4 regions of the Halomonas sp. V046 genome follow, and region 2 is predicted to be linked to each of the others. Evidence: predicted binding sites of a transcription regulator. Region 2 holds the regulator's gene; each other region holds the start of a gene.

Region 1 (5,078 bases), on a different contig from region 2:
AGGCACGATCTCGGTGGCGATACCGGCCGCATCCAGTGCCGCCAGCTCCTCGCCCATGCGCCCGAACACCCCCGGGTCGCCGCCCTTGAGGCGCACCACGGCCTTGCCGGCACGCGCCAGGCGTATCATCAGCGCACCGATCTGATCCTGCGCCACGCTATGGTGGCCCCGCGCCTTGCCCACGTAGTAACGCTCGACGTGGGCCGGCAGGTACGCCAGCACCTCTGCGCCGACCAGGCGGTCATAGACCACCGCATCGGCTTGGCGCAGGCGACGCAGCGCCCGCAGCGTGAGTAGCTCCCCGGCGCCGCTTCCGGCACCGACCAGAGACACGCTACCGCGGGGCTGACGATCGCCAGCGTCTCCCCACTCAGACGGCGCCGCCCGATCGCTGCCCTGGCGACCACCACCGAGGCGCCGCTCCAGCGGCCCCTGTACATCCCGAGCCAGCGCATCCTGAGCCAGCCGTGCAAGCGCCGAGGCGAGCACCAAAGCGCCCCGCACCATCCAGGTCGAAAGCCGACCCGACGCCTTCGGCGCCGTGGGCCTGGCGCTGGCGCTGGCGATATCAGGCTGGCTGGGCATGGGGCGAGACGTCGCGGGAGCCGGTACGCGCATGGCTCTTCTCCTCTTCAAGCAGGGATTTCAATTCGGGAACACAGCTACCGCACTGGGTGCCACAGGCGAGCCGGGCGCCGAGGGCCTCGACGCTGTCGTCGCCGCCGCGAATGGCCGTGACAATGGCGTTGCGCCCGACCTGATGGCAGCTGCACACGACGGGCCCCTGGTCCGCCGCACCATCGTCACAGCCCGCCAGCACCCGGCGGCGCTGCTCGGCGCTCAGTACGCCCCCGGCGGCGGCCTCGGTCAGTCGTTCACAGACCCAGCCAAGGCCCGGCAACTCACCGACCGGCGCGACCATCAGCCACCAGCGCAGCCGGCCATGCTCGATGCCGGCGGCACGCAGGCGGCCGCTTGCCGGGTCATGGGCCACCGGCCCCGCCGCCACCGGCAGGGTCGCATCGAGCCAGACCAGCCAGTCGCGAGTGGCGAGCCGCGGATCACCGGCGAGCTGCCAGCGCTCACCAGCGACCAGTGGCACCCGGGTCCAGTAGGCGGTATCGGCACACGCCTGCGCGGCAATCTCTGGCGTCGCAAGATCGGTCGCCATGACCAGGGTCGCTTCCCAGGCGCTCGGCAAGGGCGTAAGCGCCACCGCGCCATGCTTGGATTCGGGTTGACCCGACAGCGGGTCGGTGAAGGCAGCAAACAGGCTCCCCGCCCGCGCCGCCAGGCTGAAACGATCGGTCCAGTGGATCGGCACGAACACTTCGCCCCGGCGCTGCGCCGGTGAGACCCGTACCCGGGCTCGCATTTCGCCGCCGGCGGCGCTGATCCGTGCCAGGCCCTGGTCGAGGAGGCCGAGGGCCTCGGCGTCGGCCTCGTGGACCTCGACGAAGGGCTCGGCGCGATGGTTCATCAAGCGCGGAGCGCGCCCGGTGCGGGTCATGGTGTGCCACTGATCGCGCACCCGTCCGCTGTTCAGGCGCAGTGGGTAGGCCTCGGTCAGCGGCTGCTCGGGCGCCCTCGGCGTCACCGGCCACAGCCGAGCCCGGCCGTCGGGGGTGGCAAAGCGCCCGTCCTCGAACAGCCGCGCAGTGCCCTGCGGGGACTCCCGGGTCACCGGCCACTGGATCGGCGCCAGGGCGTCATAGCCGGCACGATCAAGCCCGGCCAACGCCGAGATATCGAACAGCCGGCGCTGATGCTCGGCGTCGTTCTCGAAGCCGGAGAGCGCCGCGTGCTCGGTGAAGATCTCGCTCGGGTGCGCATAGGCGAAGGCCTCACCGTACCCCAGGCGCTCGGCCACCCGCGCGATGATCCACCAGTCGTGGCGAGCCTCACCGGGAGGGGGCATCAACCCGCGCTGTCGAGACAGGCGCCGCTCGGAGTTGGTCACGGTGCCGTCCTTCTCCGACCAGCCGCTGGCCGGTAGCACGATATCGGCGAGCTCGACCAGGTCGGTGTCCGCCATGCACTCAGAGACGATCACCAGCGGGCACTTGGCGATGGCGGCGCGCACCCGGTTGGCGTCGGGCAGGCTGATCAGCGGATTGGTCGCCATGATCCACAGCGCCTGAATCTCGCCGCGCTCGATGGCCTCGAACAGGTCGACCGCCTTGTGGCCCGGCCCCTGTGGCAACGTCGGGGTCAGCGAATCGGTGGTCCAGAAGCGCGTCACCCGGTCGATGGCGCCGGGGCCATCGTAGTCCATGTGAGCGGCGAGCTGATTGGCCAGGCCGCCCACCTCACGCCCACCCATGGCGTTCGGCTGGCCGGTGATGGAAAAGGGTCCGGCACCCGGCAGGCCGATCTTGCCGCCGGCCAGGTGGCAGTTGATGATCGCGTGGCACTTGTCGGTGCCGCTGGTGGATTGATTGATGCCCTGGGAGTAAAGCGTCACCACGTGCAGTTGGCTGGCAAACCAGTAGTAGAAGGTCTCGAGTCGCTCGGCGTCGACGTCGCAGTCCGCCGCCACGGCCTCGATATCGCCGCCGCCCTCCCGCGCGGCCGCCAGGGCGTCATCGAAGCCCGAGGTGAAGGCGTCCAGATAGACCCTGTCGAGTCGCCTGCGATCCGCCATGAAGGCCAGCAGCCCGTTGAACAGGCGGGCATCCGACCCGGGCCGTATGCCCAGATACAGATCGGCCAACTCGCAGCTGTCGGTCACGCGTGGGTCGATGACCACCACGCGCATCAGCGGATTGCGGGTCTTGGCCACGCGCAGACGCTGGAACAGCACCGGGTGATTCCAGGCCAGGTTGGAGCCGACCAGCACGACCAGTTCGGCCTCCTCCAGATCCTCGTAGCTGCAGGGTACGGCGTCGGCGCCGAACGAGCGCTTGTAGGCGGCCACCGCCGACGCCATGCACAGCCGCGAATTGGTATCCAGATGGGGCGTGCCGAGAAAGCCCTTGAACAGCTTATTGGCCGCGTAGTAGTCCTCGGTCAACAGTTGCCCCGAGAGGTATCCGGCGACGGCCTGGTTGCCGTGGCGGTGACGGACACCTTGAAGGCGCTCACCGACCGCGTCCAGGGCGGTCTCCCAGTCGACCTCGATGCCATCCACCCGAGGGCGCGTCAAGCGGCCGTGGTGGCCAAGCGTCTCCGCCAGCGCCGAGCCCTTCACGCACAGGCGACCGTAGTTGGCGGGATGCTCGCTATCGCCTTCGACGTCCACCACGACCCCGGCCTCGAGGCGCGCCTTGACCCCGCAGCCCACCCCGCAATAGGGACAGGTGGTCAAGGCGGTGACGCTGTCTGACCGCGGCTCGCCCCGGGCGTTGCACAACTGAGCCATATCGCTCTCCTGGATGCCATTGATAGCGTGGCGGGGGAGCCACCACGCAAGACGCCCACCGTCCTGGTGACTCACCGCGGCGGCGGCAAGCACTCAAGGACCGGTGGGCGTCGTTGCCGGTGGAAGCCGGCGTTGGCTCCCCCTGATCTACCCATCAGGAAAGCAAGAGACGTGCCAGGCTAGCGAAAGTGGCGACCAAACGGCGTCCGGCAGGGATCCCTTCACGAGTCCCGCCAGCGCGAACCGGCGATCACGCCGGTCCTGGTGCACCATGGCTCCGGCGCACCAAGGTCGGCTGCACCACTGCGGTGCAGCAAACACCGCCGCCCCTTCCGGCGTCGTGCCCCCGGCGTCATTCCCCTGCGTCGCGGGGAGGCGTCCAAGGTCCCCGCCCAATGAGGGGCGTGCCCACAGCCGAGGCGCCGTCGGCTTGACCGTGGCTCGCCGGCCCACACCTGGAACACTTATTGCATAAACCTGTTGCATTAGTTTATTGCATTAGCTTATTGCATCAACTAGGCATCGCGAGGACCCAAGCGTTCCGCTATCTTCCGCACCGCCCGACCGCCCTGGCGGTCGGCCAGCTCCAGTCCACGAGTCACGCCCATGCCCGAACCCCTGAAAGTGCTTCTGGTCGACGACGAGATCGTGCGTGCCGCCATGATCGAAGAGGCATTGGCCGGCGAGGGCCACGCGGTCATCTGCCGTCTGACGAGCCCGGCCAGCCTCAACGACATGGTCGCGCGCCATCGCCCGGACGTGGTGATCATCGACATGGAATCCCCCGATCGCGACACCCTGGACAGCATGGCCTTGCTCAATCGCGAGAACCCTCGCCCGGTGGTGTTCTTCGCCGACCAGCACGACCCGCACTCGATGCAGGATGCGCTCAAGGCCGGCGTCAGTGCCTACGTGGTCGACGGCCTGGTTCCCGGGCGAGTCAAGGCGATCATGGACGTCGCCATCGCCCGCTTCGCGTCCTTCCAGTCCATGCGTCAGGAGCTCGATCGAACGCGCAATCAGCTCGCCGAACGCAAGCGTATCGAGCGCGCCAAGGGCCTGCTGATGAAGCATCAGAGCTGCGACGAGCAGCAGGCCTACCGCATGCTGCGCAAGCTGGCCATGGACCGCGGCCAACGCATCCATGAGGTGGCCACCAACGTGATCGACATCCTCGAACGCCTGGAGAAGGGACAATGAACCAACCACCGACGACGCCGTCGTCCGCCACGGCGATCTGCACCTCCATCACGGCCGCAGGGGCCTCCTTCCGACCGCCCGAACTCGAGGCGCTGACGCTGGGCTTCATCCCGCTAGTCGATGCCGCCCTGCTGGTGGCCGCCCGAGAAGGCGGCTTCTTCGCTGCCGCAGGACTGGATGTCAGTCTGTCACGCGAGAACGCCTGGTCGACCCTGCGCGACAAGGTCGCCGCCGGCCTGCTCGACGGCGCCCATATGCTTGCCCCGCTGCCGCTGGCCATGAGCCTCGGCCTGTCCCGTGCGCCCTGTGAAACCCTGGCGCCGATGGTGCTCGGCTCCCAGGGCAATACCCTGGTGCTGTCCAATCGCTATGCCGAGGGCATGCCTCCTCCTGCCCCACAAGATCCGGGCGCCAACGCGCGCCGGCTGCGCGAGACCCTGGCCGAGCACCTGATCCACGGCAGCGGCACGCCACCGCGGCTGGCCATGGTCTATCCCTGGTCGTGTCAGCACTTTCA
Region 2 (5,078 bases):
CCGAAGAACCGGTGGTCAAAGGCTGGGGACGTACGGTGATCTACCACGTCGCAGAGCGGCGCATGGAGCTGATCAATGAGGCCGAGCTGCACAAGGCCAACGACACCTTCGATGGTGCCTACCTCGAGTACTTTCTCGATCGCCGTGTGGTACAGGCTCGCTCCAGCGCCGAGGGCGTCGATGGTACCCAGCGCATTCGCATGACCCTGGAGCCGGAGCAGCAAGGCAGCCAATGAAGACACTTCACGCCCGCCACCTGGCCAAGAGCTACAAGCGTCGCCGCGTGGTCCAGGACATCAGCCTGTCCATCGCCCAAGGCAGCATCGTCGGCCTGCTCGGACCCAACGGGGCCGGCAAGACGACTTCCTTCTACATGATCGTCGGCCTGGTGCGCGCCGATGCGGGCACGGTCACCATCGATGACCAGGACCTGAGCCGCGCCGCCATGCACGAACGGGCCCTTGCCGGCATCGGCTACCTGCCCCAGGAAGCCTCGATCTTTCGCAAGCTGTCGGTGGCCGACAACATCATGGCGATTCTCGAGACACGCAAGGATCTGGATCGCGGCGGCCGCGAGTCGCGCCTCGAGCAGCTGCTCGAGGATTTTCACGTGACTCACATTCGCGACAATCCAGGCATGAGCCTGTCTGGCGGTGAGCGTCGACGGGTCGAGATCGCTCGAGCGCTGGCCACGGAACCCGCCTTTATTCTGCTCGATGAACCCTTCGCCGGCGTCGACCCGATCTCGGTGGGTGAGATCAAGACCATCATTCGCCAGCTCAAGGCTCGCGACATTGGTGTCCTGATCACCGATCACAACGTCCGCGATACGCTGGACATCTGCGATCATGCCTATATCGTCGGTGACGGCCAGATCATCGCCGAAGGCGGCGCCGATGCCATTCTCGCCAACCAGAAGGTCAAGGAAGTCTACCTCGGCGAGAACTTCAGGCTCTGACAACCGCCGGGGCCGCGACGACGGTGTGGTACCAAGCGCCACGCCGGATCCTGTCGGCCGAATAACGCCTCTCCCCCGCCACGAAGCCTCCTCTGGCGCGCCTCGGCGAGGCTTTGCGAGCCCCCGCGGGAGACCGCCCGGGTGCTCCGCATTGGGCAACGTCTCTGATCTCGACCACGCACTTCCTTGCGTTAACATCTTATGTTGGCAAGAGCCTTGCATGGTCAAGCACTGGGGGCTAGGGTGGACCTTTCCGTAAGTCGAGTGGATTATCCGCATGTCCTTGAAGGCGTCGCTGCAACTGCGTGTCGGCACCCAGCTCACCATGACTCCCCAACTGCAGCAGGCGATCGCCCTGCTGCAGCTTTCCACTCTGGATCTGCGTCAGGAAATCCAGCAGGCGCTGGAGACCAACCCCATGCTCGAACTCGAGGACGAGTTCGGCGAGCAAGCGGTCAAGGAGGCGCCCGACGACGACTGGTCCGACGAGATTCCGAGCGAGTTGACCGTGGACAGTGACTGGTCGGATACCTATCAGGACCTGGGCACCTCCCCGGCCGGCAGTGGCGAGGGCCCGGATTTCGAGCGCCAGCCGGACGGCCAGTCGTTGCACGACCACCTGCTCTGGCAACTGGCGATGCTCGACATCGCGGCGCGCGACGTCCAGATCGCGGAGAGCCTGATCGACGCGACCAACGCCGATGGCTATCTCGACCAATCCCTCGAGGACATTCACGAGGGCCTCAAGCGCCAAGACCTGGGCGATCTCGAGCTGATCGAAGTGGAAGGCGTATTGACCCGCCTGCAGCGCTTCGAGCCCACCGGCGTCTTCGCCCGAGACCTTCGCGAGTGCCTGATGCTTCAGCTCGACGCCCTGCCCCGCGACACGGCCTTGCTGCCTCAGGCCGGCCGACTGGTACGCCAGTTCCTGGAGGCCCTGGCAGGCGACGACCGTCGCCTGCTCAAGCGCCGACTCGGGCTCGAGGATAGCGAGCTCGATGCGGTCATCGACCTGATCCGCAGCCTCGACCCTCGCCCCTGCAGTGGTTTCGGCGACAGCGGCTCGACCTACGTCATCCCGGATCTCGTGGTACGACACACCCGCGAGGGCTGGCAAGTCGAGCTGAATCCCGACGCCATGCCCAGGCTTCGCATCCAGCCCGACTACGCCGCCCTGATACGTCGTGCCGACAAGAGCCAGGACAACCAGTTCCTCAAGGATCATCTCCAGGAAGCCCGCTGGCTGATGAAAAGCCTGTCGAGCCGCAACGACACGCTGCTCAAGGTCGGGCGCGAGATCATGGTCCGCCAGATCGACTTCCTGGACCACGGGGAAGCCGCGATGAGACCGTTGATACTCGCCGATATCGCCGACAAGGTGGAGATGCATGAGTCGACGATCTCCCGCGTCACAACGCAGAAATTCGTGCATACCCCACGGGGCGTCTTCGAGTTGAAGTACTTTTTCTCGAGTCAGGTGGGTGGCGACGGCGGTAGCGATGCCCATTCCAGCACCGCCATCCGAGCCAGGATCAAGAAGCTCATTCACGATGAGCCTCCACGCAAGCCACTCTCCGACAGCAAGCTGGTCGACCTGCTGGCCGAAGATGGCGTCAACGTGGCACGGCGTACCGTGGCGAAGTACCGCGAAGCGATGAACATCCGCTCTTCCAGCGAGCGCAAGCGGTTGCGGTGACGGGCAGGGAAAGGCCACCCACCCCGGAAAAGATGCGCCGCCCTGACGCTTGTCGAGCGTTGCGTATCGCCCTGGACGATGCTCCCTTCCGGTACCAACCAGCGGTCAGCCAGGCACCGGCCGAGCGCCTATAGCCCACTTGCCACAAAAGCACAACCCCTTGAAAAAACGCCATTGCCGGGCAATTTTGACGAGTGGATGACAGGGGGTTTGCAGGATCGGAAAAAGGGTTACAATCGAGCCATCACCCGCAAGAGCAAGGAGCGTGTCATGCAAGTCAATATCACTGGCCATCATGTGGAACTGACCGACCCCCTGCGTGACTATGTACAGGAGAAGCTCGCTCGCGTTGAGCGTCACTACGATAATATTACCAACGTTCAGGTGACTCTCTCCGTCGAAAAAGAACGCCAGCTCGCCGCCTGCACGCTTCACGCCGCCGGCGCCGACCTGCATGCGGATGCCACGGACATTGACATGTATGCCGCCATTGACGCGCTTGCCGACAAGCTGGATCGCCAGTTGGTCAAGCATAAGGAAAAATCACAGGCCCGCGCCCAAGGCGCCGGCATTCGCTGATCCCTCATGACACTGGACGCCATTCTTCCTCCCGAGCGCACGCTCTACGATGTGCCGGGAGGCAGCAAGAAGAGGGTGCTGGAGTTTTTCAGCACCTTCATCGCGCAAAACACCCCTAGCCTGGATAGCCAGGAAGTCTTCAGCCGCTTGATTGGCCGAGAGCGCCTGGGCAGCACCGGCATCGGCAATGGCGTCGCCATTCCCCATGCCCGCAGCCCGCACTGCAAGGCGCCGATCTGCGGCTTTCTCAAGCTCGCCGAGCCCATCGACTTCGACGCCATCGACGGCGAACCCGTCGACCTGGTCTTCGTGCTGCTGGTGCCCGAGGAGGCCGACGACGCCCACCTTGCGTTGCTCGGTCAGGTCGCCGGCGTGATGAACGATGCCGAGACTCGCCAGCGCTTGCGTCACGCCAGTTCCCAACGCGAACTGCACGAGCGCTTGCAGCAAGCCATCCATCACCACGCCCCCGACAACGACGTCAGCGGCTGAGCAGGCCGCGTCGCGGCGCCCGACCGGGCCCGCTTCGACCAGGAGAAAGATGCCATGCAGCTCGTGATCATCAGCGGCCGTTCCGGCTCGGGCAAGTCGATTGCCCTGCAGGCCCTTGAGGATCTCGGCTTCTACGCCATCGACAACCTCCCGGCGATGCTACTGGGCGCACTGGTCGAGGAGTTGGAAAACGGCCATTCGCGCCGCATCGCCGTCAGTATCGACGCCCGCAACCTGCCGGAGGCGCTCAAGCGCTTTCCGGGTCTGCTGGCCGATCTTAAGCGCAGCGCCATCGACTGCCAGGTCGTCTATTTGACCAGCGATGCCCGCGTGCTCCTCGAACGCTATTCCCATACCCGGCGTCGGCACCCCTTGACGCGCAACACGCAATTGACCCTGGCCGAGGCCATCGACTCCGAAGAGCAGGCACTCACCGGCATCCGCGACCTCGCCGACCTGCTGATCGACACCACGCGATTGTCGGTCCACGAGCTGCGCGGCCGAATCGCCGATCAGGTCGCCGGACACAGCGCCGCCGAGATGACCCTGACGGTCGAATCCTTCGGCTTCAAGCGCGGCGTCCCCCCCGATGCCGATATCGTCTTCGATGCCCGCTGCCTGCCCAATCCGTACTGGGATCCCACCCTGCGTGATTCCACCGGCAGCGATGCGTCGATCATCGCGTTCCTCGAAAGCTATAGCGTGGTCGACGAGATGTACACCGACATCCTGGCCTGGGTGGAAAAGTGGCTGCCCGAGTACCAAGCCAGCCAGCGCAGCTATCTCACCGTGGCCATCGGCTGTACCGGCGGCCAGCATCGCTCGGTATATCTCGCCGAACGCCTGGGCCACGCCCTGGCCGAGAGCCACCCGCGGGTGCGGCTGCGCCATCGGGAACTCGGCCAGCAGCGACGCCTTGGCGCCGCCGTCGAGACCCCGGGAGCCTGATCGTGCCGCGGCGCCTGTTGACCCTGACCAACAAACGCGGCCTTCACGCCAGGGCCGCCACTCGCCTCGTACAGTGCTGCCAACCCTTCGCTGCCCGAGTCACGGTTCATCACGGCACGCTCAAGGGTGACGCCGCCAATATCATGTCGCTACTGATTCTCGCCGCTCCCTGCGGCACCGAGCTGGTGGTGGAAGCCGAAGGTGACGATGCCGATGCCACCCTCGACGCCGTCGAGGCGCTGTTCGACGCCCGCTTCGATGAAGACGTCTGATCGGCCCCGTCTGCCCCAGATCGGCCGCGGCGATCGCCTCACTACCATGATGCTTGTCAACCAGCCCGCACCCGCCGACGTCGGCACCCGACCACCCACGCCTTCACGACCAAGACTGCGCCCATGCAACTGA
Region 3 (5,078 bases), on a different contig from region 2:
AAGCGAGGCGGGGTGGCCGGGTGTTGCGCGAACGCGACGTGCCGAGTGGCTTGGGGCAAGCGCTGGAGCGGGGCGCGGCCTGCGTCCTGAGTCCTGTGTTAACTCCCGTGCTGTCGCCCGTAGTGCCGCGAGTAGTGCCGCGAGTAGTGCCGCCAGTAGTGCCGCCAGTAGTGTCTTGCATGACCATGATGCCTCCTTGCTGGGGTAAGGTGGCCCGGAGCTTGGCGTGATGTCATCTCGAGCCGACCCTGAGTCGCTGTGGAAGTGCCTGGAGTCGCCCCGGGGTCTAGTGACGCAGCGTAAGGGGCTCCCCTTGGGTAGCGTAGCTCAGGCCCGGCCCCGACAGGCTGGAGCAGAAGGCAAAAGGCAGAAGGCCGGATCAGAAGGCTGGAGCAGAAGACTAGAGCAGAAGGCCGGATCAGAAGGCTAGAGCAGAAGGCTGGAGCAGAAGACTAGAGCAGAAGGCTAGAGCAGAAGGCTAGAGCAGAAGGCCGGATCAGACGGCTGGATCAGACGGCTGGAGCAGAAGGCTGGAGCAGAAGGCTGGAGCAGAAGGCTAGAGCAGAAGGCCGGATCAGACGGCTGGAGCAGAAGGCTGGAGCAGAAGGCTGGAGCAGAAGGCTGGAGCAGAAGGCTGGAGCAGAAGGACAGCGCGCCAGGACGAACCGTGCGTCAGGACACACCTTGCCCATGCCGACCGTCGGCACCGGTCCCGGTGGCCGGGTAGCCGATACGCCACTGCCCGCCGAGGCGGGCAGTGGCGTGGTGGACCGGACGGGTGCGGCAGACCCCGGGGACCGGACGGTCCGCGGGGCGGCGCGTGCTCGGGCCTTTACTTCTTGCCGGCGCGCTTGCGCTCGTTCTCGGTCAGGAACTTCTTGCGCAGGCGGATATGGGCCGGCGTGATCTCGACCAGCTCGTCATCGTCGAGGAACTCGATGGCCTGCTCGAGGGTAAAGCGGACCGGCGGGGTCAGGACGATGTTCTCGTCGTTGCCCGAGGCGCGCATGTTGTCGAGCTTCTTGCCCTTGGTCGGGTTGACCACCATGTCGTTGGCACGGTTATTGATGCCGACCAGCATGCCTTCATAGACCTCGGTGCCGTGGTCGATGATCAGCTTGCCGCGCTCCTGGAGGGCGTACAGGGCGTAGGCCAGGGCCTTGCCGGGCACCATGGAGACCAGCACGCCATTGCGACGCTCGATGGAGGCGTCGGGCTTCAGGTCGCCGTAGTGATCGAAACGGCTGGTCAGGATGCCGGTGCCGGAGGTCAGGGTCAGGAACTGGCCGCGGAAACCGATCAGGCCGCGGGCGGGGATGATGAAGTCCAGGCGCACCCGGCCCTTGCCGTCGGGGTTCATGTTCTTCAGCTCGCCCTTGCGGTAGCCGAGCTCTTCCATGATGGAGCCCTGATGCTGCTCCTCACAGTCGATGATGACCTCTTCGTAAGGCTCCTGCTTGACGCCGTCGATCTCGCGGATGATGACCTCGGGGCGGCCCACGGCCACCTCGAACCCTTCGCGACGCATGCTTTCGATCAGCACCGACAGGTGTAGCTCGCCGCGGCCGGAGACGATGAACTTCTCCGGTGATTCGCCTTGCTCGACGCGCAGCGCCACGTTGTGGATCAGCTCCTGGTCGAGACGGTCCTTGATGTTGCGGCTGGTGACGAACTTGCCGTCCTTGCCGGCGAAGGGCGAGTCGTTGACCTGGAAGGTCATGGACACCGTGGGCTCGTCGACGGTCAGGGCCGGCAGCGCCTCGACGGCGGCCGGGTCACAGATGGTGTCGGAGATGGCCAGGCTGTCGACGCCAGTGATGCAGACGATGTCGCCGGCGGTGGCCTTGTCGGTCTGGACGCGCTCGAGGCCCATGTGGGTCATGACCTGGCCGATCTTGCCGCGGCGGGTCTGGCCTTCCTTGCTGATGACCGTGACCTGCTGGTTCGGCGATACGGAGCCGCGGGTAATGCGGCCAAGGCCGATGACGCCGACGTAGCTGGAGTAGTCCAGTGCGGAGATCTGCATCTGCAGCGGGCCATCGAGTTCGACCTTGGGCGGCTCGACGATGTCGACGATGGACTGGAACATCGGCGTCATGTCCTCGGCCAGCTGGTCGGGCTCAGGCCCGGCGATGCCGTTGAGGGCAGAGCAGTAGATGATCGGGAAGTCGAGCTGCTCGTCGCTGGCGCCGAGGTTGTCGAACAGGTCGAAGATCTGGTCGATGACCCAGTCCGGACGCGCGCCGGGGCGGTCGATCTTGTTGACCACGACGATCGGGCGCAGGCCTTGGTCGAAGGCCTTCTGGGTCACGAAGCGGGTCTGCGGCATGGGGCCATCGACGGCGTCCACCAACAGCAGGACCGAGTCGACCATGGACATGACGCGCTCGACTTCACCGCCGAAGTCGGCGTGTCCAGGGGTGTCCACGATATTGATGTGGTAGTTCTGGTCGTCGGGAGAAGTCCAGCGGATCGCCGTGTTCTTGGCCAGGATGGTGATGCCGCGTTCCTTCTCCTGGTCGTTGGAGTCCATGATGCGTTCCTGGCCCTCGGCCTTGCGGTCCAGAGTGCCGGACTGGCTGAGTAGCTTGTCGACCAGGGTGGTCTTGCCGTGGTCGACGTGAGCGATGATGGCAATGTTGCGAAGATTCTCGATCACGACGGGATCCTGCTGGAAAAAGTGGGGCAGCATTATAGGGCCAGGGCCGCGACGGCTACCAGCGTTGTCCGCAGTTATCTCGACCTTGTTCGGCAAGATCGCCAAGTTTCAAGCACCTGCGAGCAGGTGCGCACGGCGTACATGGGGACGTTGGCGCCAGTTTCGACCTTTTCAGGCCCGTTGGGTAATGATTTCGGCGCGACAGGCCTTGAGCCGCACGGCCAGATCCTCGATGGCGCGTTGATCCAGCGCGGGATCGAAGCCACCGAGGCGGTCGAACCAGGTGCGCTCGACGCCCAGTCCACGAGTGTCTCGCCGCTGCCAGCGTGCCCAGCTGAGCATGCAGGTGCGTGGCGGCCTTACCACCGAGCTGGTGCCCTGCTTGGCCGCCATCAGCATGCGCTCGATCCAGGCGTTGTCGAGGCTGCCCTGGCAGAAGCCGAGCATGCGCCCATGGCTGTGGGAAGCGGCCATGTTCAGGCGCCGGCCAAGGGGGGCCGGCAGGCAGCCGACGACGCGGGCCAGGTGAGAGGGAATATCGATATCCAGAAGCGCGACGGCGTCATCGTCGGCGACCAATATTTCGCAGTGGCCGGCGTACGACGACGTCAACCGTCGGGCCTGCACGAGCAGTCGAGGCAGTCCCTTGCCGGCGGATCTGGCATCAATGATCAAGCTGATGTACACGACGACACTCCATGGCGGGTGGCGCCGGCCACTGGGCGGTGGTCGGAGGCAACGTAATAAAGTGTATCTTTACGTTGCATTTGGTTCCAGTTCGGCATGCGGTCGGCGCCCTATTTGGGGGAGTCATCCTGAAACGCAGCAGATTGCACTGTTTTTGTGCACAATAAGTGATCTCGCACCATGAAAGAGCAAAACAAGTGCCTCGTGCCCGTCAAAATGTGCCGCTGCTAGCAGTATGGTTCATCATGGCGCATCCTTTGAAAAATATATTGGTCTATAAATCAACAGCCTGAATTTGTTTTTTGCCAGCTTGGTGCAGGCATGGCACGCAAGCTGCATTTGACGTGACTAGAGTCATCTTGCCGCGCACGCTGCCATGGGCAGTCGCCGGGCGGCGTGCTACAACAGATCGCGGTAACCCTTTTGTGCCGAGGGTCATCCCTCTATTGGCGTCGGTGGCCGTGGGTCGCCGAGCCGTCGAAGACTCGAGTCACGCAACAAGCTCAACGTGGAGGACCACATGTCAGACAAGACACTCGCCCTGATTGAAGAACATGATGTGAAGTGGATCGACCTGCGCTTCACCGACACCGCCGGCAAGGAGCAACACGTCACCATTCCTGCGCGTGATGTGGACGAAGAGTTTTTTGAAAACGGTCAGATGTTTGATGGCTCCTCCATTTCCGGCTGGAAAGGCATCAACGAGTCCGACATGATCCTGCGTCCGGAAGACGGCACCGCCTTCCTTGACCCGTTCACCGAAGACACGACCCTGATTCTGCGCTGCGACATCATCGAACCGGCCACCATGCAGGGTTACGAGCGTGATCCGCGCTCCATCGCCAAGCGTGCCGAGGCCTATCTGCAGTCCACCGGCCTGGGTGATACCGCCTTCTTCGGTCCGGAGCCCGAGTTCTTCATCTTCGATGAGGTGCATTGGAAGTCAGATATCGAAGGCTCGATGTACAAGATCAGCTCCGAAGAGGGCGCCTGGTCTACCGATCGCGCCGTGGAAGGCGGCAACCTGGGCCACCGTCCGCGGGTCAAGGGTGGCTACTTCCCGGTGCCCCCGGTCGACAGCTTCCATGACATTCGTGGCGCCATGTGCAACACCCTCGAGGCCATCGGCCAGAGCGTCGAAGTGCACCACCACGAAGTGTCCAACGCCGGCCAGAACGAAATCGGGGTCAAGTTCAACACCCTGGTCAAGAAGGCCGACGAAGTGCAGGAAATGAAGTACGTGATCCACAACGTGGCCCACGCCTACGGCAAGACCGCGACCTTCATGCCCAAACCGCTGGTCGGCGACAACGGCAGTGGCATGCACGTTCACCAGTCTTTCTGGAAAGATGGCACCAACCAGTTCGCCGGTGATGAATATGCCGGTCTGTCCGAGATGGCGTTGTTCTACATCGGCGGCATCATCAAGCATGCGCGTGCCCTGAATGCCTTCACCAATGCCTCGACCAACTCGTACAAGCGTCTGGTGCCGGGCTTCGAAGCACCGGTCATGCTGGCCTACAGCGCCCGTAACCGTTCCGCGTCCATCCGTATTCCGTACACCGCAAGCCCCAAGGGCAAGCGCGTCGAAGTCCGCTTCCCGGACCCGACCGCCAACCCTTACCTGAGCTTCGCGGCGCTGCTGATGGCGGGCATCGACGGCATCAAGAACAAGATTCACCCTGGCGACGCCATGGACAAGAATCTGTATGACCTGCCGCCGGAAGAAGGC
Region 4 (5,078 bases), on a different contig from region 2:
AGTGGCCCATGACCACGATGATCGGCAGGGTGATGGCGGTGCGCAGCAGGAAGATCGCCACCAGCTCCCACAGCTTGAGCGGGATCTTGGACTTCAGCAGCAGGGCGCCGATCTCGGACATATAGATCAGTTGGGTCAGCGACAGGCAGGCGATGACGAAACGGGTCAGTTCGCTCTCGATGTCGCTGGCCAGCACCGCCGGGAGGAACATGTCGGCGAAGCCGACCAGGGTCGCCGGCGCCGCGGCTTCGGCTTCCGGCAGGCCCATCCACTCGAGCACCGGCACCATCGGATAGGACAACCAGGTGAACAGCGGTGTGAACTCCGCCAGCACCAGGGCGACGGTACCGATGGCGATAACCAGCGGCAGCAGGCCGAAGAAGATGTCGGCGACGTTGAACAGCGCGACCCGGGCAAGCTTGGCCGGCCCCGGTGCGGTCTCGGCGCGGGCCACGGCGAGACCGAGGCTATAGCGCAGCAGGTTCTGGGAGCCGGTGTTTTCTTCCTGGATACGGCAGCCGACAGGTTCATAGTAGGTGTTCGGCTTGCGCGACAGGGGCGGCAGGCGCGGCACGATCACCGCCGCGACCAGGCCGGCGACCACCACGGTCAGGTAGAACGGCACGAACAGGTGGTTGATGCCGATGAAGCTTGTCACCAGCAGCGCGAAGGCGATGGAGACGATGGAGAAGTTGGTGGCGATCGCCGAGGCTTCGCGGCAGTTGTAGTAGCCCTGCTCGTACTGCTGGGTGGTGATCAGCACGCCCACGGTGCCGGAGCCCATCCAGGAGGCCGTGGCATCGATGGCGCTGCGCCCGGGCAGGCCGAAGATCTTGCGAAAGGGCGTGCGCACCAGGCTGCCGATGAATTCCATGAAGCCGAAGTCGACCAGAAACGGCAACAGGATGGCGGCGAAGAAGAAGAACGTCAGCAGCACCGGGGCCAGGTCATTGAGCATCACGCCACCGGTGAAGGACGCGGTAATGAATTCGGGGCCGACCTGGAAGTAGGTCATCAGCGCGAATGCAGCACCGAGGGCACGCATCCCGACCCACAGCGGGGCCACGTCGAACAGCTCATGCAGCGCGCCCTGTCGGGCCCAGCCCGGTTTGGCCAATTTGACCACCAGCGTCAGTACCAGCGAGAGGCACAGGACGACGACGGCGATGGCCGGCAGGCTGTCACCGAGGCTGGCCTTGAGCCAGTCGGCGGCCAGGCCCATGCCGATGTTGATCGAATCGCCCACGGAGAAGGGCACCAGAAACAGCAGAATGCCAAGGATCGAGGGCACCAGGAACTTGATCAGGCCGTGGGTGCTGAGCGGCTTGCCCTCGGTGCTGATGGCGTCGGCGGAATGCAGTTGGGAAGACATGGGAAGCACTCGTTGGTCTTGTAGTGTGGGGTGCCCTCCAGGGGCACCCTCGGAAGGGGCGTGGTGGGTGTCGACGAGTGGCTAGTCGCGGCTTTCGACGCCCGGGAGCACACAGAGCATTTCGTAGAGCAGGGTAGCGCCCATCAGTGCCGTGTTGCCGCTGGTGTCGTAGGGCGGGGAGACCTCTACCAGGTCGCCACCGACCACGTTGAGGCCGGCCGCGCCGCGGACGATCTCGAGGCCTTGTTGAGCGGTCAGGCCGCCCATTTCCACGGTACCGGTACCCGGCGCCACGGACGGGTCGAGGCCATCGATGTCAAACGAGATGTACACCGGGCCGTCGCCCATCTGCTCGCGTACCTCCGCCATCAGCGGCGCCAATGACTTGTACCAGCACTGCTCGGCCTGGACCACGCGGAAGCCCTGCTCGCGGCACCAGTCGAAATCCTCGGCGGCGTAACCGGTGCCGCGCAGGCCGATCTGCACCACTCGGTTGGCGTCCAGCAGGCCTTCTTCCTGGGCGCGCCGGAACGGGCAGCCGTGGGCCACCTCTTCGCCGAACATGTGCTCGTTGACGTCGGCATGGGCATCGATGTGGATCAGGCCGACCGGGCCGTGCTTCTTGGCGATGGCGCGCAGGATCGGCCAGGTCAGGGTGTGGTCCCCCCCCAGGGTCAGCGGAACGCAGCCTTCGGCCAGCACCTTGGTGTAGAACTCGGTGATGATGTCGAGGTTCTTCGGCAGGTTGAAGGTGTTGATCGGAACGTCGCCGATGTCGGCCACCTGCAGGCTGTCGAAGGGGGCGGCGCGGGTCGCCATGTTGTACGGCCGCAGCATGCGCGATTCGTCGCGAATCTGACGCGGGCCGAGACGCGTGCCCGGGCGATTGGACGTGCCGATATCCATGGGAATGCCGATGAAGGCGGCGTCCAGGCCCTTGGCGTCGGTCTGGGTCGGCAGGCGCATCATCGTGGCGGGGCCGCCGAAGCGCGGCATCTCGTTGCCGCCCAAGGGTTGGTTGAAGTCGCTCATGCTGTCTCCCTGCTGTGTCTGAGTCGTCACGGCCTGGTGGCGGTGGTCGCGTGCTGGGCCCTTGAACTCTGGACCCTTCGCTCGCCTGTTGACGAGTCCTGACAGGGAGTAAGCAGGCGGCGTGCCATCATTGTTCAATCTTAGACGAAAGGCTAATCGGGTCGCGGATTTTCTGGCCCCAGATGCCCCCGGGGCAGCACGGCCGTGGGCCAGCACAGCCGATTGATCCAACAATGGATCACTGCGACGGCGCTGGTGATACACTCGTGGATCAATGATGCATTTTTGGATCGACAGCATGAGCACGACCGACGCCCTTATCCTGCAGACCATCATCGACACCGCCCACGATCACTTCTTCATCGTCGCACCGGACGGTGGCATTCGTGATGTCAGCCCCGGTGCGGCCGCGGTGTACGGCATGTCGCGGGAGGAGCTGTGCGCGACAACCGTGCAGGCGCTGGTGGCCGATGGCGTGCTCAAGCCGTCGGTGAGCCTCGAAGTGATTCGCAGCGGCGAGCCGGCTCAGGTGGTGCAGCACACCGGTACCGGGCGCCGGGTGATCGCTCAGGCCCACCCGGTGTTCGACGGCGAGCGACTGGTGGCGGTGGTCAGCCGGTCGATGGATCTCACCGACCTGCAGCTGCTGCAGCAGGAGTACTCGCTGCTGCAGCGTCGTTTTAGCGAGCATCTGAAGGGCCGCCTCGCCAGCCAAGAGGACAGCGAGTGTCTGGAGGCCGAACTCGGCGACCTGGAAATCAAGAGTCGAGTGATGCGCGAGGTGGCCTTGCTGCTGAAACGGGTCGCGCCGACCGATGCCACGGTGTTGATGCTCGGCGAGTCCGGGGTCGGCAAGACCGCCTTCGCCAGGCAGCTGCACCGCTGGAGCTCGCGGGCCGATGGGCCCTTCATCGACGTCAACTGCGCGGCCATTCCCGAGAGCCTGTTCGAGTCCGAGATGTTCGGCTATCGCCAGGGTGCCTTCTCGGGGGCCGCCCCCGGTGGCCGGGTTGGCCTGATCGAGCAGGCCGCCGGTGGCACCCTGTTTCTGGATGAAATCGGCGAGCTGCCGCTATCGGTGCAGACCAAGTTGCTCAAGGTCATCCAGGACGGACGCGTGACCCGGCTCGGCGACAGCGCCTCGCGGCGGGTTGATTTCCGCCTCGTGGTGGCGACCAATCAGGACCTGGCGGCGCGGGTCGAGCAGGGCGTGTTTCGTCTCGATCTGTACTACCGACTGAACGTCATTCCGGTGACCCTGCCGCCGCTCCGGGAGCGCCGCGAGGACATTCCCGGGCTCGCCGAGCGTCAGCTTGCGCGCCTCAACGAGCGCTACGGTGAGACCAAGATGCTCGGCAGGGACCTGTGGCAGGCGCTGATGGGCCGGGATTGGCCGGGCAATGTGCGTGAGCTGGAGAACGCCCTGGAGCGCGCCTGGCTGTCCGCCGCCGAGGACGTCATTCGCGGCCGCGAGACGCTATTGACCACGGCGCAAGGGACGCCTGAACGGCACCAGTCAGCGCCGCCGCCACACCAGTCAGCGCCGCCGCCACACCGGGACGAGTCGTCGCCACACCGGGATGAACCGTTCTCGGCCGACGCATGCGATGGCCAGGACGCCACGCTGCGCACTGACGAAGGTCTCAAGGATGCCCTCGCGCGTGCCGAGCGGGCCATTCTCGCCGAGCTGTGTCATCGACTGTCGTCCACCTACGCCATCGCCGAGCGCCTCGCCATCAGTCAGCCCAGCGTGGTGCGCAAGCTCAAGCAGCATGGGTTGAGGATTTTGCGCTAGTCACCCCGTTGCGGTCTCTCCGGTCCCAGGCCGTCCCGGCGAGGTGCCGCCGCGTCGGAGCGCTCGTCGGTCGGTCTCGCTGGTGACTCGGGTACCCGTGTCGCTGACTCTGGCGTCGCCCCTGACTCTGGCTCTGGCGTCGCCCCTGACTCTGGCTCTGGCGTCGCCCCTGGCCCTGGCGTCGCCCCGGGCCCTGGCGCGCCCGGCCGCGCGATCGACAGCGGCTCGCCGGGCTTGAACACCAGGGTGCGATAGGGGAAGGGAATCTCGATGCCGTGCTCGTCGAGTGAGCGCTTGATCGCTGCCACCACCTGGTCTCTGGAGGCGCGAATGTCGACCGGTCGAGAGCCGGTCCACCAGGCGACTTCGAAGTCGATGGAGCTGGCGCCGAAGGCCTGGGCGAAGACCTGGACCGTGCGCACATCGCTTCGCACCGAATCGACTTCCTGTACCGCCTTGAGAATTACCGCCCTGGCCTCATCGACATCTTCCCCGTAGGCCACGCCGACGATGATCGAGGTGCGCCGGACATCGCGGTTGGTGCGCACGATGACGGGGTGTTGGAACAGCAGCGCGTTGGGCACCACGATCAACTGGCCGTCGGTGCGTCGAATACGGCTGTCGCGCACCGTGATCTCCTCGACCAGGCCCTCGACATCGTTGGACTCGAGGGCGATGTGGTCGCCGATCTTGAACGGTTCTCGCCACAGGATCAAAAGCCCCGCCAGGAAGTTCTCGAACACGTCCTTGAAGGCGAAGCCGATGGCGATGGAGCCGAGCCCCAGGGTGGTCAGGGCCTTGCCGGGGGTGACCGAGGGAAAGACCAGGGTGATGGTGATGAGCAGGCCACCGAGCCACACTCCGAGACCGGTCAGCATG

The links. The regulator sigma-54, encoded in region 2, starts transcription at its own class of promoters, with help from an activator protein. The targets are predictions, from matches to a motif close to TGGCACNNNNNTTGCTNT.
Region 1: ACUN9Y_RS10975 (nitrate reductase) is a predicted target of sigma-54. The motif match lies at 3,521-3,538, and genes of this name have one in related genera.
Region 3: glnA (glutamate--ammonia ligase) is a predicted target of sigma-54. The motif match lies at 3,669-3,686, and genes of this name have one in related genera.
Region 4: speB (agmatinase) is a predicted target of sigma-54. The motif match lies at 2,514-2,531, and genes of this name have one in related genera.

What each region holds. Positions count from the first base shown of each region.
Region 1 is NZ_JBQXYF010000007.1:88,864-93,941, reverse strand. It holds gene cobA (uroporphyrinogen-III C-methyltransferase) at 1-618, opposite strand, end outside; gene ACUN9Y_RS10975 (nitrate reductase) at 569-3,361, opposite strand; gene ACUN9Y_RS10970 (ANTAR domain-containing response regulator) at 3,968-4,561, shown strand; gene ACUN9Y_RS10965 (CmpA/NrtA family ABC transporter substrate-binding protein) at 4,558-5,078, shown strand, end outside.
Region 2 is NZ_JBQXYF010000004.1:45,821-50,898, reverse strand. It holds gene lptA (lipopolysaccharide transport periplasmic protein LptA) at 1-236, shown strand, start outside; gene lptB (LPS export ABC transporter ATP-binding protein) at 233-958, shown strand; gene ACUN9Y_RS06250 (RNA polymerase factor sigma-54) at 1,236-2,654, shown strand; gene hpf (ribosome hibernation-promoting factor, HPF/YfiA family) at 2,925-3,233, shown strand; gene ptsN (PTS IIA-like nitrogen regulatory protein PtsN) at 3,240-3,725, shown strand; gene rapZ (RNase adapter RapZ) at 3,780-4,673, shown strand; gene ACUN9Y_RS06230 (HPr family phosphocarrier protein) at 4,676-4,945, shown strand; gene ACUN9Y_RS06225 (hypothetical protein) at 5,069-5,078, shown strand, end outside.
Region 3 is NZ_JBQXYF010000010.1:3,865-8,942, reverse strand. It holds gene ACUN9Y_RS14415 (glutamate carboxypeptidase) at 1-187, opposite strand, end outside; gene typA (translational GTPase TypA) at 833-2,659, opposite strand; gene ACUN9Y_RS14405 (hypothetical protein) at 2,831-3,346, opposite strand; gene glnA (glutamate--ammonia ligase) at 3,867-5,078, shown strand, end outside.
Region 4 is NZ_JBQXYF010000013.1:138,561-143,638, forward strand. It holds gene ACUN9Y_RS17615 (YjiH family protein) at 1-1,372, opposite strand, end outside; gene speB (agmatinase) at 1,454-2,404, opposite strand; gene ACUN9Y_RS17625 (sigma-54 interaction domain-containing protein) at 2,703-4,199, shown strand; gene ACUN9Y_RS17630 (mechanosensitive ion channel family protein) at 4,196-5,078, opposite strand, start outside.